3 regions of the Gracilibacillus thailandensis genome follow, and region 2 is predicted to be linked to each of the others. Evidence: riboswitches for the same ligand, from Rfam matches in the RefSeq annotation. Region 2 holds a riboswitch; each other region holds the start of a gene.

Region 1 (6,148 bases), on a different contig from region 2:
ACATGCGAAAAACAACGGAACGGACTTACTCGATGCACAAAACTATCAAAAACAAAAACAAAAAGTTGCGAGATTGTATGAAAAAGTCATGAATCAACGTGCCGACTTCCTTAACAAGTTAAGTACAGACCTTATCAAAAACCACGATGTAATCTGTATCGAAGACTTGAACACGAAAGGCATGTTGCGCAACCATAAACTAGCAAAATCTATCGCTGACGTATCATGGTCGAGCTTTGTATCCAAGCTAACATACAAAGCAGCATGGTACGGCAAAACGATCGTGAAAATAAGTAAATGGTTTCCATCCAGTCAACTATGTTCTACTTGTGGATATCACGATGGCAAAAAGTCGCTTGAGATAAGGGAATGGACTTGTCCAGTTTGCCATACGCACCACGATCGAGATGTCAATGCGAGCAAAAATATTCTAGCCGAAGGATTACGAATGATAGCTTCGGCTTCAACAACCAATAAAACCGTAGGGACTACGGGGATAGCTTGGTAAAGAAGAGAAACCACTGTTAGGGAAGAAATAACCTAATAAGTACGCTCTGTTCCCAAGAATCCCCCACTTCAAACATCCTGAAAGGAGGTTAAGTGGGGGTAGTTCAACGCATGCAAATCAGATCTGTCGTACCCAATACTTCTTAATTTTCGTTCGATACTATAGAAATTGTACGGTGCACCAACTATACCATGAACGAGAACAACAGGCTTGTCAAAGTCAATCCCAGATTCCTCTTGTGCCATTGTGGTTGTAGGAACACTAAAAAGTAATACAAGTAACAGCAAGCCGATAAACGAGAGTTTGATAGATTTCATATAATCCTCCTTTAGTATATTATATGGATTATTTTACCACAGGATTGATATTGTTTGTATAATATTTCCTATTTTTGAAAGCGATTGAATATTTACGTAATTACTTTCTTTTAATTGTCGAAATATATTGACAATTCCAACAAAAGCATGTAAAGTACAGTGTATTACTAGGATATGAAAACTGAACATTAATCTTGTCTTATCAAGAGAGGTGGAGGGAATGGCCCAAAGAAGCCTCGGCAACCATTAAGTGTTTTACTTAATATAGGTGCCAATTCCGTCTGAGTGTTTTCACTTAGAAGAGATAAGAGATTCATCGTTACGTAATGTATCTCTCTATCTCGATATAGAGAGATTTTTTTATTATAAGAATCACAAACATTATATCTATAAGCTTATCAAGAGAGGTGGAGGGACTGGCCCAATGAAACCCGGCAACCATTAAGCGATTGCTTAAAAGGTGCTAATTCCAACAGGAGTACTCCTGAGAGATAAGAAGAGTAGTAGAGTCCTCTTTTTATCGAAGAGGGCTTTTTTATTTGTAAGGAAAGTATAAAATTTGCACAGATGTAGCTCCGAGCGCCCAAAAACTAGGCGACTTCACGAATTGTCCTACGATAAAGAAGACTTGCCGATTGGTGAAACCAGAGGCTTAGTCGCACTTATGCCTTTAGGTGAAAGTCATCATCGGTTCGTAAACTCACCGTGATTCCTTTATCTCAGTTGATTAGTTCCAGCCGCTACGTTTTTAAGCGGGCGCTCTGCGCTTTTCTTAATTTAAAAGAAAAAGGAGTAATCACATATATGTCAATTGTTATTTTAGATGGGATCAGGACACCTTTTGGAAAATGGAACGGTGCCCTTGCAGAAATTGATTCAGTATCATTAGCAAGCCATCCGTTGCATTACTTAATGGAAAAACATGCTGCAATTCCTCAGATAGATGGGGTATTGTTAGCACAAGTTATTCAGGCTGGTCAAGGTCAAAACCCTGCTAGGCAAGTTGCACATCAAGCTGGACTTAATAGTAGTACACCGGCGATCACCTTAAATAATGTCTGTCTTGGAGGGGTTGCTTCTGTTATTGATGCAGTGCGCCGTACTCAATTAGAAGAAGGGTCATTTTATATTGTTGGTGGTTTTGACTCAATGTCTAATGCACCACATATTATCCCGACTCGATCGATCAAAGGTATAGGTCACCAGACGATTACTGATACGTTGCTACATGACGGGCTGTGGTGTGCATTAAGTGATCAATCGATGGGCGCACTAACAGAACAATATAATGGTGTATACAACATTAGCCGTGAAGAGCAAGATCAATTTGCAGCTCTGTCTCAACAAAGAGCAGCTAGTGCCTTTGAAAAAGGGCTATTGCAGGAGGAAATTCTTCCAATCGATGGTGTGTTAGCAAATGATGAAGGTATACGCCCACAGACAACAGTTGATAAATTAGCGAATTTGAAACCTGCATTTGCAAAAGATGGAACGATTACAGCAGGTAATGCTTCGCAAATGACAGATGGAGCAAGCCTTGGAATTGTTACAACAGCAAAACAAGCTGAACAAATTGGAACAGCACCACTTGCACATATTATCGACTGGGCGGAAACGGCCGGACCTGATGCTAGTCTTCAAACAAAGCCGGCAGACGCCATTCAAAAAGTATTGAATAAACAGCAATTGACAGTAGAAGATATTGAACTCTTTGAAATAAACGAGGCGTTTGCTAGTGTTGTGATCGCCAGCTGTAAAGCGTTAAATATTGGATATGACAAAGTAAACGTCAATGGTGGAGCAATTGCAATTGGGCATCCGCTTGGAGGTACTGGTTTCCGCTTAGTTTTAACATTAGCACATGAATTGAAACGACGTGGTGGTGGTAAAGGAATCGCTTCTCTATGCGGCGGTGGTGGCCAAGGAATAGCCATTCTTATTGAAGTACCAAAGAAAGGGGGAAAACAATGAATACTCAAACAATAGATAAGAAGAGTCAGATATTATGGGAACCTGCAGAAAAAGATATGGAACATTCACATCTTCAAGCTTTTGCGAAATCTGTTAATCAGGCACTTTTTCCTTATGAAAGATTACACCGTTGGTCGATCACGAATATTGGAGATTTCTGGTCTAGTGTCTGGGATTATGCCAGTATTATCGGCGAAAAAGGGGAAAGATTCTATCTCCAAGGTGAATCAATGGCAGATGCTGTTTTTTTCCCTGATGCTCAATTAAACTTTGCGGAGAATCTACTAAAAGGTAAAGATAAGCAAATTGCCGCCTATCAAGCAGATGAAACAGGTGTAACAGCGAAGATTACTTATCATGACTTACGTACACAAGTTGCAAAGGCACAGTATGGATTAAAACAATTAGGCGTGAAAAAAGGAGATCGTGTAGCGGGGATTACTACTAATAATATAGAAGGATTAGTTGCTTTACTTGCTGCGACATCAATTGGAGCAGTTTGGACCTCATGTTCACCAGATTTTGGTGCGAAAGGAATAATCGATCGAATTGGCCAAGTGCAACCGAAAGTTCTAATCGCCAATCTAACGTATCAGTATAAACAAAAACCTTTTGATATTTCGGATAAAGTAGAAGAAACAATCAGGCAGATTGCTAGTATTAATCACGTTATAACGATTGCTGGTGAACTACCTAACACAATCACTTGGTCATCCTTACTCGATAACGATGCAGAGAAACCGCAATTTGAAAGGATTGGATTCCGTGATCCCCTTTATATCCTTTATACATCTGGTACGACAGGACTGCCAAAGGCAATTGTTCATTCTGTAGGAGGTACGTTATTACAACATGTGAAAGAACACCAATTGCATTGTGATGTACATGAAGAAGATGTACTGTTCTGGTATTCCAACACAGCATGGATGATGTATCCATGGCTCGTATCAGGTTTGGCGAGTAATGCTTCTGTTTTGTTATATGATGGTGCTCCGGTACTTCCAGACAATCCAACACATTTATGGGATATTGCGGAAGAAATCGGACTGACACATTTTGGTACGAGTCCCAAGTATTTAGATTCATTAATGAAAGCAGATGTTGTGTTGAAAGATCAGTATCCATTAACTTCCTTAAAGAGTATTCTTTCCTGTGGTGCACCACTAGTAGCTGAACAATATGATTGGGTATATGAAACGATAAAAGAAGACCTTTACTTAGCATCTATTTCAGGAGGTACAGAGATTATTGGATGTTTTGTTATGGGGTCTCCAGTTCATCCAGTAATCCGCGGAGAGATTAGTTGTAAAGCATTAGGGATGGCGATGGAAGTGTTAGATGACCGCAATGCACCTGTCTATGGTCAAAAGGGAGATCTAGTCTGTACACAACCTTTCCCAAGCATGCCATTAACATTTTATGGTGAGAATGGTGATGAGCGTTATCGTAATAACTATTTTGCTGAACGACCAGGTATTTGGACACACGGAGATTTTGCTGAACAAACTATTGATCAATCGTTTATCATCTATGGTCGTGCAGATACTGTGCTAAATCCGGGTGGTGTGAGAATAGGGACTGCAGAGATTTATAGTGTGGTAGAACAAATCGAAGAAATTAAAGATTCGATCGTATTTGGTTTACCATGTGAAAATGATGAAGAGATTGTACTATGTGTTGTAACTGATCAGTTAACAAAAGATCTTGCCAAGCACATTCGACAACAAATACGAGAAAAAGCATCACCACGCCATGTTCCAAGACGAATTTATCAGGTGAATGATATACCATACACAGTCAACGGTAAGAAAGTCGAAGGTGCTGCCAAAACAGAAGCAATTGGTAATGAAGTCAAAAACAAAGCTTCTATTAGTAATCCTGAATGTCTACAAGAATTAACAGATATTAAAAAGAAGGAGTGCTACTAATGGTGAAACGACCGAAAGGTGCAATTATCGGTATCGGCGAACTAAAGCCAGTACGGTACTCTGAAGGAAAAACAACTTTAAGCTTAATAGCGGAATCTGTTCAGCTTGCATTAGCAGATGCTGGTCTAGCGAAAGACGAAATCGATGGATTGTTAGTAGGACCACAAGTAGGTGAAACACCACAACACGTACCTGCAACAGTGTCAGAATATTTAGGTGTTTCTCCGATTATGTCTAACACTGTTGATCTAGGCGGAGCAACTGGTGCGGGAATGATTTGGCGTGCAGCTGCGGCGATTGAAGCAGGAATGTGTGAAACAGTCGTTTGTGTACTAGCTAATAAAAATGAAAAAGGACAAGTACCACGGTCACCGAACCGTAATCCCATTCGTGAATTTGATGTTCCGTTTGGTGCTTCAGGCGCAAATACGTCCTATGCATTGTTAAAAAGAGAGCATATGGAAGTATATGGATCCAAACAAGAAGACTTTGCGAGAATTGCGTATTGGTCTAGAAAAAATGCACTAAAAAATCCGAAAGCAATTTTTTATGATAAGCCAGTTGAGTTAGATGATATTTTGCAATCTCCCATTATATCGGATCCATTAAGACTGTTAGAGATTGTTATGCCATGTGCGGGTGGAGCAGCCGTGATTGTCACTTCAGAGGAAAAAGCAAAGCAAGCAAAGAAAAAGCCGGTCTATTTAAAAGGAGCAGGGGAAAAAATCACCCATCGTGCGGTTAGTCAAGCCCCGGCAATGGATCAGTTACCTTTTGCATATTCGATTCCCCAAGCCCTACAACAGGCAGAGATTAACGGGGAAAATCTGGATTTGTTATCACTTTATGATTGTTATACAAGTGTTGTAGCGGTGCAGCTAGAAAGCATTGGGATATGTAGGCAAGGTGAGTTCGGTGATTTTGTCCGAAATCATACTTTTGGTCATGATGGCGATTATCCTCTCAATACACATGGTGGCCAACTAGGCTTTGGCCAAGCCGACCTAGCTGGAGGAATGTCACATATTATTGAAGCAGTCATCCAATTACGTGGCGAAGGTGGAGACCGACAAATTGCTGATGCTAAACATGCACTTGTAACAGGAAATGGAGCGACATTAAGTGAAACAACTGCTTTAGTGTTAGGAGGAGAGCAATGACGAATATATCATTTCCGGAACCAACGATTACAGCAGTGAGTAAGCCCTTTTGGGATAAGATTAACGAAAAACAATTTTATCTGCAACAATGTGAGGAGTGTAAGCAATGGGTTTTCTATCCACGTGCCCATTGTCCAAACTGTTTTAGCTCGAAGCTAACGTGGAAAGAAGCCTCGGGGCAAGGTAAGTTAAAATCTTGGAGTATTGTCCATCGAGCTGGACATCCTGCTTGGCAAGAACGCACACCATATGCGGTAGGGGTTG
Region 2 (6,148 bases):
GCTTACATATGGTGGGTATGTCGAGGAAAGGAATGCTGAGGCTTCCATCGATAAAGCCTACGACCTCGGGATTAACTTTTTTGATACAGCCAATGTCTACATGCGTGGGGAAGCAGAGAAAATTGTAGGAAAAGCTTTAAGAAAATATCCACGCAGTTCCTATGTCCTTGCCACAAAAGTATTTGGCAAAATGGGCGATGGCCCCAATGATCAAGGTCTTTCCCGCAAGCATATTATGGAGCAATGTGATGCCAGCTTGCAGCGGTTAGGACTTGATTACGTCGATGTTTATTATTGTCACCGTTATCACGCTGATACACCACTAGAAGAAACGTTACGCGCATTGGATGACCTTGTACGTCAAGGAAAAGTATTATACATCGGTGTCAGTGAATGGACAGCCGAACAAATGACAGAAGCCGTCCACCTTGCTGACAAAAAGTTGTTAGATCGCATTGTTGTCAATCAGCCAAATTACAGTATGCTTCATCGCTATATCGAGAAAGAAGTCATCCCTGTAAGCGATAAGCACGGCATCGGCCAGGTTGTCTTCTCCCCACTTGCCCAAGGTGTATTAACAGGAAAATATAAAAAAGGAGAAGCAATTCCTGAAGATAGTCGCGCCGCTCAAAAAAACTTAGATTTATCTCGTGTATTAACCGAGAAGAATCTAGAACGGGTAGAAGCATTAAAAGCAATTGCAGCGAACGAAAACTTGTCATTAGCACAATTAGCGATTGCCTGGATCCTGCGTCAAGACAACGTATCTAGTGCTCTTATCGGTGCAAGTAAACCGGAACAAATTGAAGAGAACGCCAAAGCTTCTGGTGTTAAACTCTCCCAAGAGACGATTGCTAAGGTCGAGGATATTTTAAATCAGTAAAAGTACCTATACCAAGTAATTCCTAGTTACTTGGTATTATTTTTTACAATTTTTACAATAGATTCATTGACTTTTACATTAATAATGTATACTATGTTATTAAACGGACAATAAATGGAATTCTTATCCAGAGAGGTGGAGGGGCAGGCCCTAAGAAACCTCGGCAACAGGTTAGAAAGATAACACTGTGCCAAATCCTGCGGGACAGCATAAACTGAACCCGAAAGATAAGAAGGAATGATTACACATTGCTTACCTTCTTATCAAACGATAAGAAGGTTTTTTAATGAGGAGGAAGCAACACATGCTGACTTATGAAAATTTTTATGACAGCCCGTTGAACAATGAGACTCCCGACCAACAAGATCCTACCAAAGGAGCTCTAAAGATCCTTGAATGGGCTTATCAAACGTATGGCAATTCTTTAGTCTATGCCTGTAGTTTTGGAGCAGAAAGTATGGTATTAATTGACATGATTGCAACTGTCCAACCAGATGCTAGATTAGTATTTTTAGATACTGGTTTGCATTTCCAAGAAACATATGACCTGATTGAAGAGGTTAAAGAACGTTATCCGTCATTAGATATCGTTATGCAGAAGCCTTCCCTCACTGTTGATGAACAACGAGAACAATATGGATCAGCGTTGTGGAGCAGGAACCCTGATCAATGTTGTTACATTAGAAAAGTTAAACCATTGGAAGACGCACTGAGTGGAGCAACCGCCTGGATTTCAGGATTAAGAAGGTCACAATCTCCAACAAGAGCCAACACCAACTTTATTAACAAGGATGACCGTTTTCAGTCCATTAAAATTTGTCCATTAATTTATTGGTCCTGGGATGATGTGTGGGAATATATTGAGCAACATCAATTACCTTATAACAAGCTGCATGACCAAAATTACCCTAGCATTGGTTGTATACCATGTACCACACAAGTTACAGATGCGGATGATGAACGTTCAGGACGGTGGGCCAACTTCCAAAAAACTGAATGTGGACTACATGCTACACCACAATCAACGAAGTGATTATTTTTTATAGCCAAACTCAAGTAAATCTATCGGATTAATTAAAAGAGGTGAAAATGTTGACATTACAAGTAGTAAACAGTCCGTTTGATGAAAAACAGACGGAAATATTGAATCAAATTTTGCCAACACTGACAGACGCACAAAAAAATTGGCTAGCTGGATATTTGGCCGCTTCTCAGTCTCAATCATCACAAAGTGTTACACCGGTTGAACAACCAGCGCCTACACAGGTTAAAACCCGAACCGTCACCATTTTATACGGATCGGAAACGGGTAACAGTCAAGAACTAGCAGAGCAATTATCCAAACAGCTAAAGGATATGCAAAGAGACGTAACCGTTTCTGCCATGGATGACTTTAAACCAAAGAAACTAAAAGAAGCAGAAGATTTACTCATTATTACGGCAACTCATGGCGAAGGAGATCCACCTGACAACGCGATTCAATTCCATGAATTTTTACACAGCCGGAAAGCTCCTAAACTGGAGAATGTTAATTTCTCCGTTTTGTCTCTTGGTGATGAGTCCTATGAGCATTTCTGTCAGACTGGTAAAGATTTTGATAAACGGCTAGAAGAATTGGGTGCAACTAGAATTCATCCACGTGTTGACTGTGATGTCGATTACGAAGAACTTGCTGACGAGTGGATATCAGAAGTAATCGGCATTCTGAAAAAAGATGCCGGAAACAACGCAGAAACCGTCGACACGCAGCCAACCCCTGCAGAGCAGCCGATTTATTCGAAGAGCAATCCTTATTCTGCTGAAGTATTAGATAACATCGTCCTTAGTGGTAAAGGGTCAAACAAAGAAACAAGACACATTGAAATTTCATTGGAAGGCTCTAACCTCAATTATGAACCGGGAGATTGTTTAGCGATTTATCCAAAGAATGACCCTGCTCTGGTTCAAGCTATTATTGAAGAGCTTAAATGGAACCCAGAACAGACAATTCCCATTAATAAACAAGGGGAAATTCGCTCCGTTCAGGAGGCTCTAACCTCCATTTTTGAGATTACAAGACTTACAAAAGGCTTATTAGAAAAAGCTAGCACTTATTTTCATCATGAAAAACTTCAACAATTAGTAACAGATCCTGAGCAGGTAAAAGCTTATATCGATGGTCGAGATTTATTAGACTTAATTATTGACTATCCACCAAAGCAACTGGATCCAACATCGATTATGCACTTTTTAAGAAAAATACCAGCAAGGCAATACTCAATCGCTAGTAGTTATCAAGCAAACCCTGATGAAGTGCATTTAACTTTGGCAACTGTAAGATATCATACACATGGTCGTGATCGATGTGGCGTATGTACAGGGGAAATCGCTGACAGAATTAAACCAGGTGATCAACTCAATGTCTATGTTCACAAAAACCCAAATTTCAAATTTCCAATGGATGAAAAAACTCCTGTGATTATGATTGGACCAGGTACTGGTGTAGCACCGTTTAGAGGCTACATCGAGGAACGAGAGGAACTTGAACTGAAAGGAAAAACATGGCTTTTCTTTGGTGATCAGCATTTCCGCACAGACTTCTTGTATCAAGTAGATTGGCAAAATTGGTTAAAACAAGGTTACCTAACCAAAATGGATGTAGCCTTCTCAAGAGATAGTGAGCAAAAGGTATATGTACAGCATCGCATGCAAGAAAAAGCAAAAGAATTATTCGAATGGATTGAAACAGGTGCACATCTATATGTGTGTGGGGATGAGAAGCGAATGGCAAAGGATGTACACGAAACCTTAATCTCGATTATTAGCGAGCAAGGAAGCCTTAGCGAAGAAGCTGCAAAAGAGTATATCAATAAATTAAAACAGGAAAAGAGATACCAACGTGATGTGTATTAAGGGGGAACAAAAATGGTAAACGATCCTAATAAACTAGACCCGATGGAAAAGCTAAAAGAAGAAAGCCGTTTTTTAAGAGGAACGATTGTAGAAGGGCTACAAGACCCGATTACCGCTTCGATTTCGGAAGATGATACCAAACTGTTGAAGTTTCATGGAAGCTACCAACAGGATGACCGCGACATTAGAGATGAACGACGAAAACAAAAACTAGAGCCTGCTTATCAATTTATGCTTCGTGTTGCCATTCCGGGTGGTGTCGCAACTCCTAAGCAATGGCTTGCAACAGATGATTTAGCACAAAAATATGGTGATCAAACGATAAAACTGACGACCCGCCAAGCTTTTCAATTACACGGAATATTAAAATGGAACTTAAAAGACACGATTAAAACGATTAATGAAGCATTAATGACAACGATTGCTGCATGTGGAGATGTTAATCGTAACGTTATGTGTAATCCGAACCCTTATCAATCTGAAATCCATCAGGAAATTCAAGATTGGGCACAAAAAATCAGCGATCATCTCTCACCAAAAACTGGTGCTTATCATGAAATATGGTTAGACCAAGAAAAAATTATCGATTCTAAAGAGGAAGAAGAACCGATTTACGGCAAAACCTATTTGCCAAGGAAATTTAAAATCGGTATTGCAGCACCACCTTCTAATGATGTCGATGTATTCTCACAAGATATCGGATTAATTGCCATCATTGAAAATGATCAAGTGCAAGGCTTTAACGTGGTAGTCGGTGGCGGAATGGGATCCACCCATGGTAATACCAATACCTACCCACAACTCGGAAAGATTGCTGGATACTGTGCGAAAGAGGATGTCGTGGATGTTGCGGAGAAAATCGTCACGATTCAACGCGATTACGGTAATCGATCTGATCGTAAAAATGCAAGATTTAAATATACGATTGATCGTTATGGACTTGATTGGTTCAAACAAGAACTTGCTGAACGACTCGGATGGGAATTAGAAGAAGCAAAAGACTACCATTTCGATCATAATGGTGATAGATATGGCTGGATCAAAGGAAGTAACAGATGGCACCTTACCCTTTTTGTTGAGAATGGTAGAGTAAAAGATGCTGATGATTATAAACTGATGACAGCTCTACGAGAAATTGCTCATATTCACACTGGTGATTTCCGCTTAACACCGAACCAGAATCTAGTCATCGCAAATGTTACCGCACCGAAAAAGAAAAAAATCAACGAAATCCTCGATATGTATGGAATCAGAGATGGAAAGCAATATTCCGGCTTGCGTCGCAATTCCATCGCCTGTGTAGCAATGCCTACATGTGGATTAGCAATGGCGGAATCTGAGCGTTACTTACCTTCTCTTATCGACAAAATCGAAGGTCTTTTAGCCGCAGAAGGCTTACAGGATGAAGAAATTGTGATTCGCATGTCAGGGTGTCCAAATGGTTGTTCACGTCCTGCTCTAGCTGAGATCGCCTTTATCGGTAAAGCTCCCGGAAAATACAACCTTTATCTAGGCGGAAGTTTCATTGGCGACCGTTTAAATCAGCTGTACCGTGAAAATATTGATGAAGAAGAAATCCTGGCAACATTGAAAGAAATCTTTCATGACTTTGCGCAAAATCGTACAGATAAAGAACATTTTGGTGACTTTGTTGTCCGTAAAGGCTATGTGGATGAAGTTTATGACGGGCAGAATTTCCACCGTGATATGAAAGGAGTTTTATAATGGTTGCAATTAAAGAACAAACACAAGAAACAATTGAAGCGCATGGAGGCACCTTAATTAACCGTGAAGCAAACGGTGCAGAGCGAGAACAATTATTAAAAGAAGCAGAAGCATTGAAAACAATAACAATCAACGCATGGAGTATTTCAGACTTGGAATTGATAGCGATCGGCGGATTTAGTCCTCTAACCGGTTTCCTCGGTAAAAAAGACTATCTGGAAGTAGTCGAAAATCTACATTTAGCTGATGGTACTGTTTGGAGTATCCCAATCACATTAGCAGTAACTGAAGCGGAAGCGGACAACTTAGACATCGGTGAAAAAATCGCACTTTATGGTGAAGATGGTATTCTATACGGCACCCTGGATCTAGAAGAAAAATACACGTATGACAAAGCAAAAGAAGCACAATCTGTTTATGGCACAACAGAAGATGCCCACCCTGGTGTCAAAAAGCTTTACGAAAAAGGCAATATCTATTTAGCTGGGCCTATTACGTTACTCAATCGTCCAAAACATGATCAGTTTAAAGACTTTTATCTGGATCCTGCTGAAACGAGACAGCTTTTTCAAGATTTAGGCTGGAAAACGGTAGTCGGTTTCCAAACAAGAAATCCTGTCCACCGTGCCCATGAGTATATTCAAAAGA
Region 3 (6,148 bases), on a different contig from region 2:
AAATCCACAATGGAACTGGGAAAAAGATCAAGAACAAATTATGAATGTGATCAACAATGACTAGTTATCATGATAACTAGTCATTGTTTTTACATATAAGCTTCTGTTGACTCCTTATACCATTTAATTTGCTCCTGTAAACGAACCACTTCTCCGATCACAATTAGGGAAGGGTTGCTGATTTCATCTAACCTATCTGATATCGTTTCTAAGTCGGCAACAACCGTCTTTTGTTGTGGAAGTGTTCCCCAATGTATAATAGAGACAGGAGTAGTCTTACTTAACCCTGCATTTTTTAATTTCTCACAGATAATCGGGAATTTCTTTATTCCCATATAAAAACACAACGTATCAGCTCCATTGGCAATATGCTGCCATTGTTCATCTGTTTTCGTCTCTGGATTGGAACCATTAATAAAACTCACTGATCCGCTGATATGACGATGAGTGAGCGGAATACCAGCATATGCTGCAGCACTTATTCCAGAAGTGATTCCTGGTACCACTTCATATTCAATCTGATTTTCTTCAAGATGAATGGCTTCTTCTCCACCTCTGCCGAAAATAAAAGGATCTCCACCTTTTAATCTGGTTACAACTTTTCCATTAGAGGCAAAATAAATAAGCTGTTCATTTATTTTTTCTTGAATTAACCCATGCTTGCGTGGTTCTTTCCCACAGAAAATCAATTCTGCTTGTTCTTTGGCATGATGTAATAATGATGGGTTTACCAATCGATCATACAGGATGACATCAGCTTCTTGTATAGCACGCAACCCCTTTACAGTAATTAATTCTTCATCTCCTGGTCCTGCTCCCACTAAGTAAACTTTCCCCATGTTGATCCCATCCTTTTTTTGTATTAGCTTTTGTTGGTTTTTCTCGATATCTGACTAAAATATAAGTAGCAATAATGGCTAACGCTAACAGTATCACTTGATCAAAACTTTGATGAACCATTATTTCTGTTAAGCCAAAGGCAATCACTAATGATACGATTGGCGATGTAATCCATACTTTCGCTATTTGATGGATAATTTTTTGTTTCCAAACTTCTTTAAATTGTTTGCTGGCATTTATCCCGACTATCGCCGAAGTAGTTACCTGGGTCATCGGTATTGGAATACCTAATAAGGAGGCAACTACTACCAAACCTCCTGTTGCACCGGAAATCACAATACCATTTCCTAAAGTCAGTGAGGTAATCTTTTTGGCATTGGTTTCTAATACTCTGCCACCAAACAAAATACTACCTAATGCTACAATGAGCGCCATCAAAGGTAAACCCATTTCCATCGAAGTAATCCCTGCGCCTACTAACGGTCCTAATGCATTTGCTACATTATTCATACCAGCAGCTATCGCTTCAATTATACCAGTTAACAGTAATAAAAAAGTTAAAAGCTTTACTGGTGGCCGATAATTTATTTTATTATTTATTTTTTTTCTGATTTTTTCAAGACACAGTGTGATTAAAAAAGCCGCAACTGGTATAATGATCCAAAAAGCTATAATGAGTAATACCATTTGAAGATTCAGTTGTTGATAACTGAGGCCAACTCCAATGATAGCTCCCACTGTTACCTCGCTCGTGGATAACGGAATTCCAATATAATTCGTAATTAACAATGTAAAACCGGAAACAACTAAAATAATACAAGCAATTCTTACATCTAAAATTTCTTCGGAGATGATACCTTTTCCAAGCGTATTCGTAACATGCTGACCTCCAAGTATAGCACCCGTAACAGCACCTACTCCTGCGATGATTAACGCGTACTTACGTTGCTTGATTACTTTAGTGCCGTACGTAATACTCATGCTAGCTGCTGAACCGCTCGCTCCAATATTAAAGGCAAATAGACAAGCAGCTAATATCGCGATGATTGCTAACATCTCAGATCCCAACTTTCACCACTACAATAAAGTGGAATTATTTTTAGTATAAATATCCTATCCCAATAGGAAAACTTGGATTATAAATATAGAAAACTCCTACTTGACGATAAAGTAGGAGTTTTCCTCTTATCTGCCAAGTAATACCTGCTGGAAGTAGCACAGTGCTTTTTAGCCTGTTGCTGAGAATTCGCCGGGCCAGTTCCCTCCTTCTCTCTTGATAAGATCATATGTTATTTTCATTTTTTTCCACTGTTGATAATGTACATACTATAAGCCATTCTTTCATAATTGTCAATGGATTCCATATAAATATTTTTTTAAGATTTACCTTGTAATTACTTCCTTAATGTTGTATGATGTTTGTATTATATTTCCATAATTACAATATCTTATCGAGAGAGGTCTAGGGACTGGCCCGATGACACCTCAGCAACCAGCAATGCAATTGTATGGTGCTAAATCCAGACGGTATATTACCAAAGATAAGAGAATGCAACCTTAATCAAGGAGGTCTTCTACTTATCGAAGACCTCTTTTTTTTATTTTAGAAAGGATGGAGCAAAATGAACAATATCGAAACTACTCTTGCGCAAATAGGTAATCGGAAAGATCCGCGTACTGGTGCAGTAGAAGCACCTATTTATTTATCAACTGCATACCAACACCCATCTCTGGGACAGTCAACTGGTTATGATTACACACGGACAGCAAATCCTACACGGGAAATTGTAGAAGATGCGATTGCAACATTAGAAAAAGGGGCAAAAGGATACGCCTGTTCGTCAGGTATGGCTGCCATCCAACTTGTCTTCTCCTTATTCAAGCAAGATGATGAAATAATTGTAACCGAGGACATTTATGGTGGAAGTTATCGATTGTTTCAGCATTTTCAGGAATCTTATAACATCAAACCAGTATATGCAGATGTAGAAGAAATGGAGCAGTATATTAGCCCAAGAACGAAAGCTATTTTCATAGAATCACCAACTAACCCGCTTTTAATGGAAATTAATATCGAGAAATTAGCTACATTGGCAAAGAAGCATCAATTACTCTTTATTGTTGACAACACCTTTTACACACCTTATTTACAACAGCCCTTAACACAAGGGGCAGATATTGTGATTCATTCCGCTACCAAATATTTAGGTGGACATAATGATGTACTCGCCGGACTAGTCGTAGTAAAGGATGTTACATTAGGTGATCAATTAACCTATCTCCACAATGCCATTGGTGCCGTACTTTCACCACTGGATACAATGCTTTTAATAAGAGGAATGAAAACATTGTCACTTCGTTTGGAGAAGCAACAACAAAACGCCAGACAATTGGCTGCATTTTTAAAAGAACTATCCTTGGTCGAGGAAGTTCTATACCCTGGTAAAGGGGCTATGATTAGTTTTCGAGTACAGGATAAATCGTTAGTTTCTCCGTTTCTAGAAAAATTAAAAATTATATCATTTGCAGAAAGTTTAGGAGGAGTAGAAAGCTTTATTACTTACCCAGCAACCCAAACCCACGCAGATATTCCAAAAGAAGAACGGGAGAGACGGGGAATTAGTGATACATTACTTCGATTTTCTGTTGGGATTGAAGCTGTGGAAGATTTGAAACAAGATATCCAACAAGCATTAGGAGGGAAATAAGATGGGATATTCAAAAGAAACAACACTTGCACATGGAGGAAATCAGCAAGGCTATCAGGAAAAACATACAGGTGCGGTTAACCCGCCAATTTATGTATCATCCACTTATCATCAGCAGCAATTCAATGAATTTGGTGATTATGATTATAGTCGTTCAGGTAATCCTACACGTGACCAATTAGAAGCTGCGATTGCCAAATTGGAGAATGGGACAGCAGGATTTGCTTTTTCCTCTGGTATGGCCGCGATATCGTCGGCATTTATGCTGTTACAAGCTGGTGATCACATCGTCATTACGAAAGATGTTTACGGCGGTACTTTTCGTTTTGTCACGCAATTATTAACGCAATTTTCGATAGAACATACTTTTGTTGATATGACAAATCCTGCAGAAATAGAAGCAGCTATTCAGTCAAATACAAAGGTTATTTACGTGGAAACGCCAGCAAACCCATTATTACAAATTACCGATATTAGTAAAGTAGTTCAACTTGCAAAGAAATACAAATGTTTAACGTATTTAGACAATACCTTTATGACCCCTCTGCACCAACAACCACTGGATCTAGGTGTTGATATCGTCTTACATAGCGCTACTAAATTTTTATCTGGTCACAGTGATATTGTTGCCGGATTAGCAGTTACCAAGAATGAAGAACTGGCCGCTAAACTGAAGTTTGTCCAAAACACCTATGGTGCGATTCTTGGCGCAAAAGATTGCTATCAATTATTGCAAGGTATGAAGACGTTGGAACCGAGATTTTCTAGAAGTGTAGCATCAGCAATAAAGCTAGCTGAATATTTCGATTCACATGATGAAATTGAACATGTCTATTATCCAGGTTTACAACATCATCCCGGCTCTTCCATTCATGCCAAACAGTCTTCTAGCCCAGGTGCCGTATTATCTTTTGTAATAAAGGATCATGTCGATGCCAAAAGTTTTGTAGAACAATTATCTATTCCTGTGTTCGCAGTTAGCCTTGGTGCAGTCGAGTCGATTTTATCACACCCAGCTACCATGTCCCATGCTGCAATGCCAGCGGAAGAAAGAGAAGCTAGAGGTATTAGTGAACGACTATTCCGTTTATCTGTAGGGATTGAAAATGTAGAAGATCTTATCGCAGACTTTAAACATGCTTTAACAGTGAAAGCAGGGGTACTCTAATTGAATATCTTCTACTATATTCATGTTTAACTAATTCGATATAGTTATAGGAAGCATTTGTTGAGTGGACATTTAGTGCGTTATTTGACACAATAACACCATTTTTTTGGCGTTAGCGGACATTTAATCCCTTATTCGGTTCATTTTGGCTTTAATTAACGCTAATTTCAATGAATAGCGGAATAGATGTCCTCAGGGCTTAAGAAAAAAGCACTTTTGTCGCCTATAACGGAACAGATGTCCACTCAGCACCTGATTTTCTGGAAGATAATCTATGTTTAGAAGATGTTTCGTAGATTATGTTATAAGGTAATGCTAATACCTTTTATATTTAATGGAAAAAAAGACATCCTTTTTGCTTATTTGTTGCTAATCTATTAACCTATCAGAAGCCGAATCGCTCCCAAAGCAGCAAATGTTAATACTAATATTTGAAATACTTTTTGCGGCATGATTTTGATCATTCTTACCCCTACCCAAGCTCCGATGAGTATAGCAGGAATAAGCCATAAATTGAATGTTACCGACTCGACAGTAATAATGCCTAAAGAAATATAGAATGGCACCTTGATAACATTCACAAATAAGAAAAACCAAGCACCTGTGCCGACAAATTCTCGCTTTGGTAATCCTTTGACAAGTAAATATATTGCCATTACTCCGCCAGCAGCATTACCAATCATTGTAGCAAATCCTGCTAAAACACCCATACTAAAAGTAAAAATTTTTGATTTTGGTAAAAGTTTTACGAAGCGTTCTCCTAATTTCTCTCTACTAATATGTAATAAAATGAGTGCTAATATTAAGATACCGATCATTGGTTTTAACTGTTCACTAGTGACAATATCTAACACAAGGTAACCAATTAAAATCCCTACTAATACCCATGGTACTAAGGAAAATAAATAACGCCAAACAACATTTCTGCGATAATAAATTACAGCAAATAAATCACCGACGATTAGTAAAGGTAATAATATACCTACAGATTCGCGTGCAGGGAAGATCATCATAAAAATAGCAACCACCAAAATTCCCATACTCGCTACTCCAGCCTTGGCAAAACCTATTAATAAAGCCGAAAATATGATAATTATCCATTCTATTATAGTTAACTCAAAAATGATAAACACCTCATTCTATGTTTACGTTGAAGTGAGAATTTAAAAAACGTCAATGACCATTAGCCAATCTTACTTATTAGGAAAAATCCTTCCACCTTAAATAACGATAATCTGTTTCATTAGCTTTAGCAGCCTTTTGTTTTAAATCTTCCAAGTCATCATAAACCGTAATAATTCTCCCTTGAAAAGCTTGTAATTGATCGTCTATCATTTTTTCTACCCAACTAGGAGCACAACCAGGTGAAACGTCAACATTATCTTCAAAAAGCTTTTCAACATTGGCTAAATATTTCTTTCCCTCTTTACTT

The links. A riboswitch is a leader RNA that binds a small molecule or an ion and turns the genes downstream of it on or off. The one in region 2 is predicted to bind S-adenosylmethionine.
Region 1: linked by a shared signal. The riboswitch ahead of GH715_RS18915 (acetyl-CoA C-acyltransferase) and the one ahead of GH715_RS00710 (phosphoadenylyl-sulfate reductase) in region 2 are both predicted to bind S-adenosylmethionine.
Region 3: linked by a shared signal. The riboswitch ahead of GH715_RS18075 (methionine biosynthesis PLP-dependent protein) and the one ahead of GH715_RS00710 (phosphoadenylyl-sulfate reductase) in region 2 are both predicted to bind S-adenosylmethionine.

Annotation. Positions count from the first base shown of each region.
Region 1 covers NZ_WJID01000082.1:6,691-12,838, reverse strand. Annotated here, with positions in the region: gene tnpB (IS200/IS605 family element RNA-guided endonuclease TnpB) at 1-508, shown strand, start outside; gene GH715_RS18920 (lipase family protein) at 577-825, opposite strand; SAM riboswitch class I at 1,022-1,136, shown strand; SAM riboswitch class I at 1,218-1,323, shown strand; gene GH715_RS18915 (acetyl-CoA C-acyltransferase) at 1,630-2,796, shown strand; gene GH715_RS18910 (acetoacetate--CoA ligase) at 2,793-4,724, shown strand; gene GH715_RS18905 (thiolase family protein) at 4,724-5,884, shown strand; gene GH715_RS18900 (Zn-ribbon domain-containing OB-fold protein) at 5,881-6,148, shown strand, end outside.
Region 2 covers NZ_WJID01000001.1:165,539-171,686, forward strand. Annotated here, with positions in the region: gene GH715_RS00705 (aldo/keto reductase family protein) at 1-883, shown strand, start outside; SAM riboswitch class I at 1,004-1,117, shown strand; gene GH715_RS00710 (phosphoadenylyl-sulfate reductase) at 1,188-1,916, shown strand; gene GH715_RS00715 (assimilatory sulfite reductase (NADPH) flavoprotein subunit) at 1,976-3,775, shown strand; gene cysI (assimilatory sulfite reductase (NADPH) hemoprotein subunit) at 3,788-5,500, shown strand; gene sat (sulfate adenylyltransferase) at 5,500-6,148, shown strand, end outside.
Region 3 covers NZ_WJID01000072.1:13,921-20,068, forward strand. Annotated here, with positions in the region: gene GH715_RS18060 (hypothetical protein) at 1-64, shown strand, start outside; gene cobA (uroporphyrinogen-III C-methyltransferase) at 90-839, opposite strand; gene GH715_RS18070 (inorganic phosphate transporter) at 799-1,896, opposite strand; SAM riboswitch class I at 2,023-2,123, opposite strand; SAM riboswitch class I at 2,286-2,388, shown strand; gene GH715_RS18075 (methionine biosynthesis PLP-dependent protein) at 2,463-3,548, shown strand; gene GH715_RS18080 (aminotransferase class V-fold PLP-dependent enzyme) at 3,550-4,716, shown strand; gene GH715_RS18085 (sulfite exporter TauE/SafE family protein) at 5,094-5,849, opposite strand; gene GH715_RS18090 (SDR family NAD(P)-dependent oxidoreductase) at 5,917-6,148, opposite strand, start outside.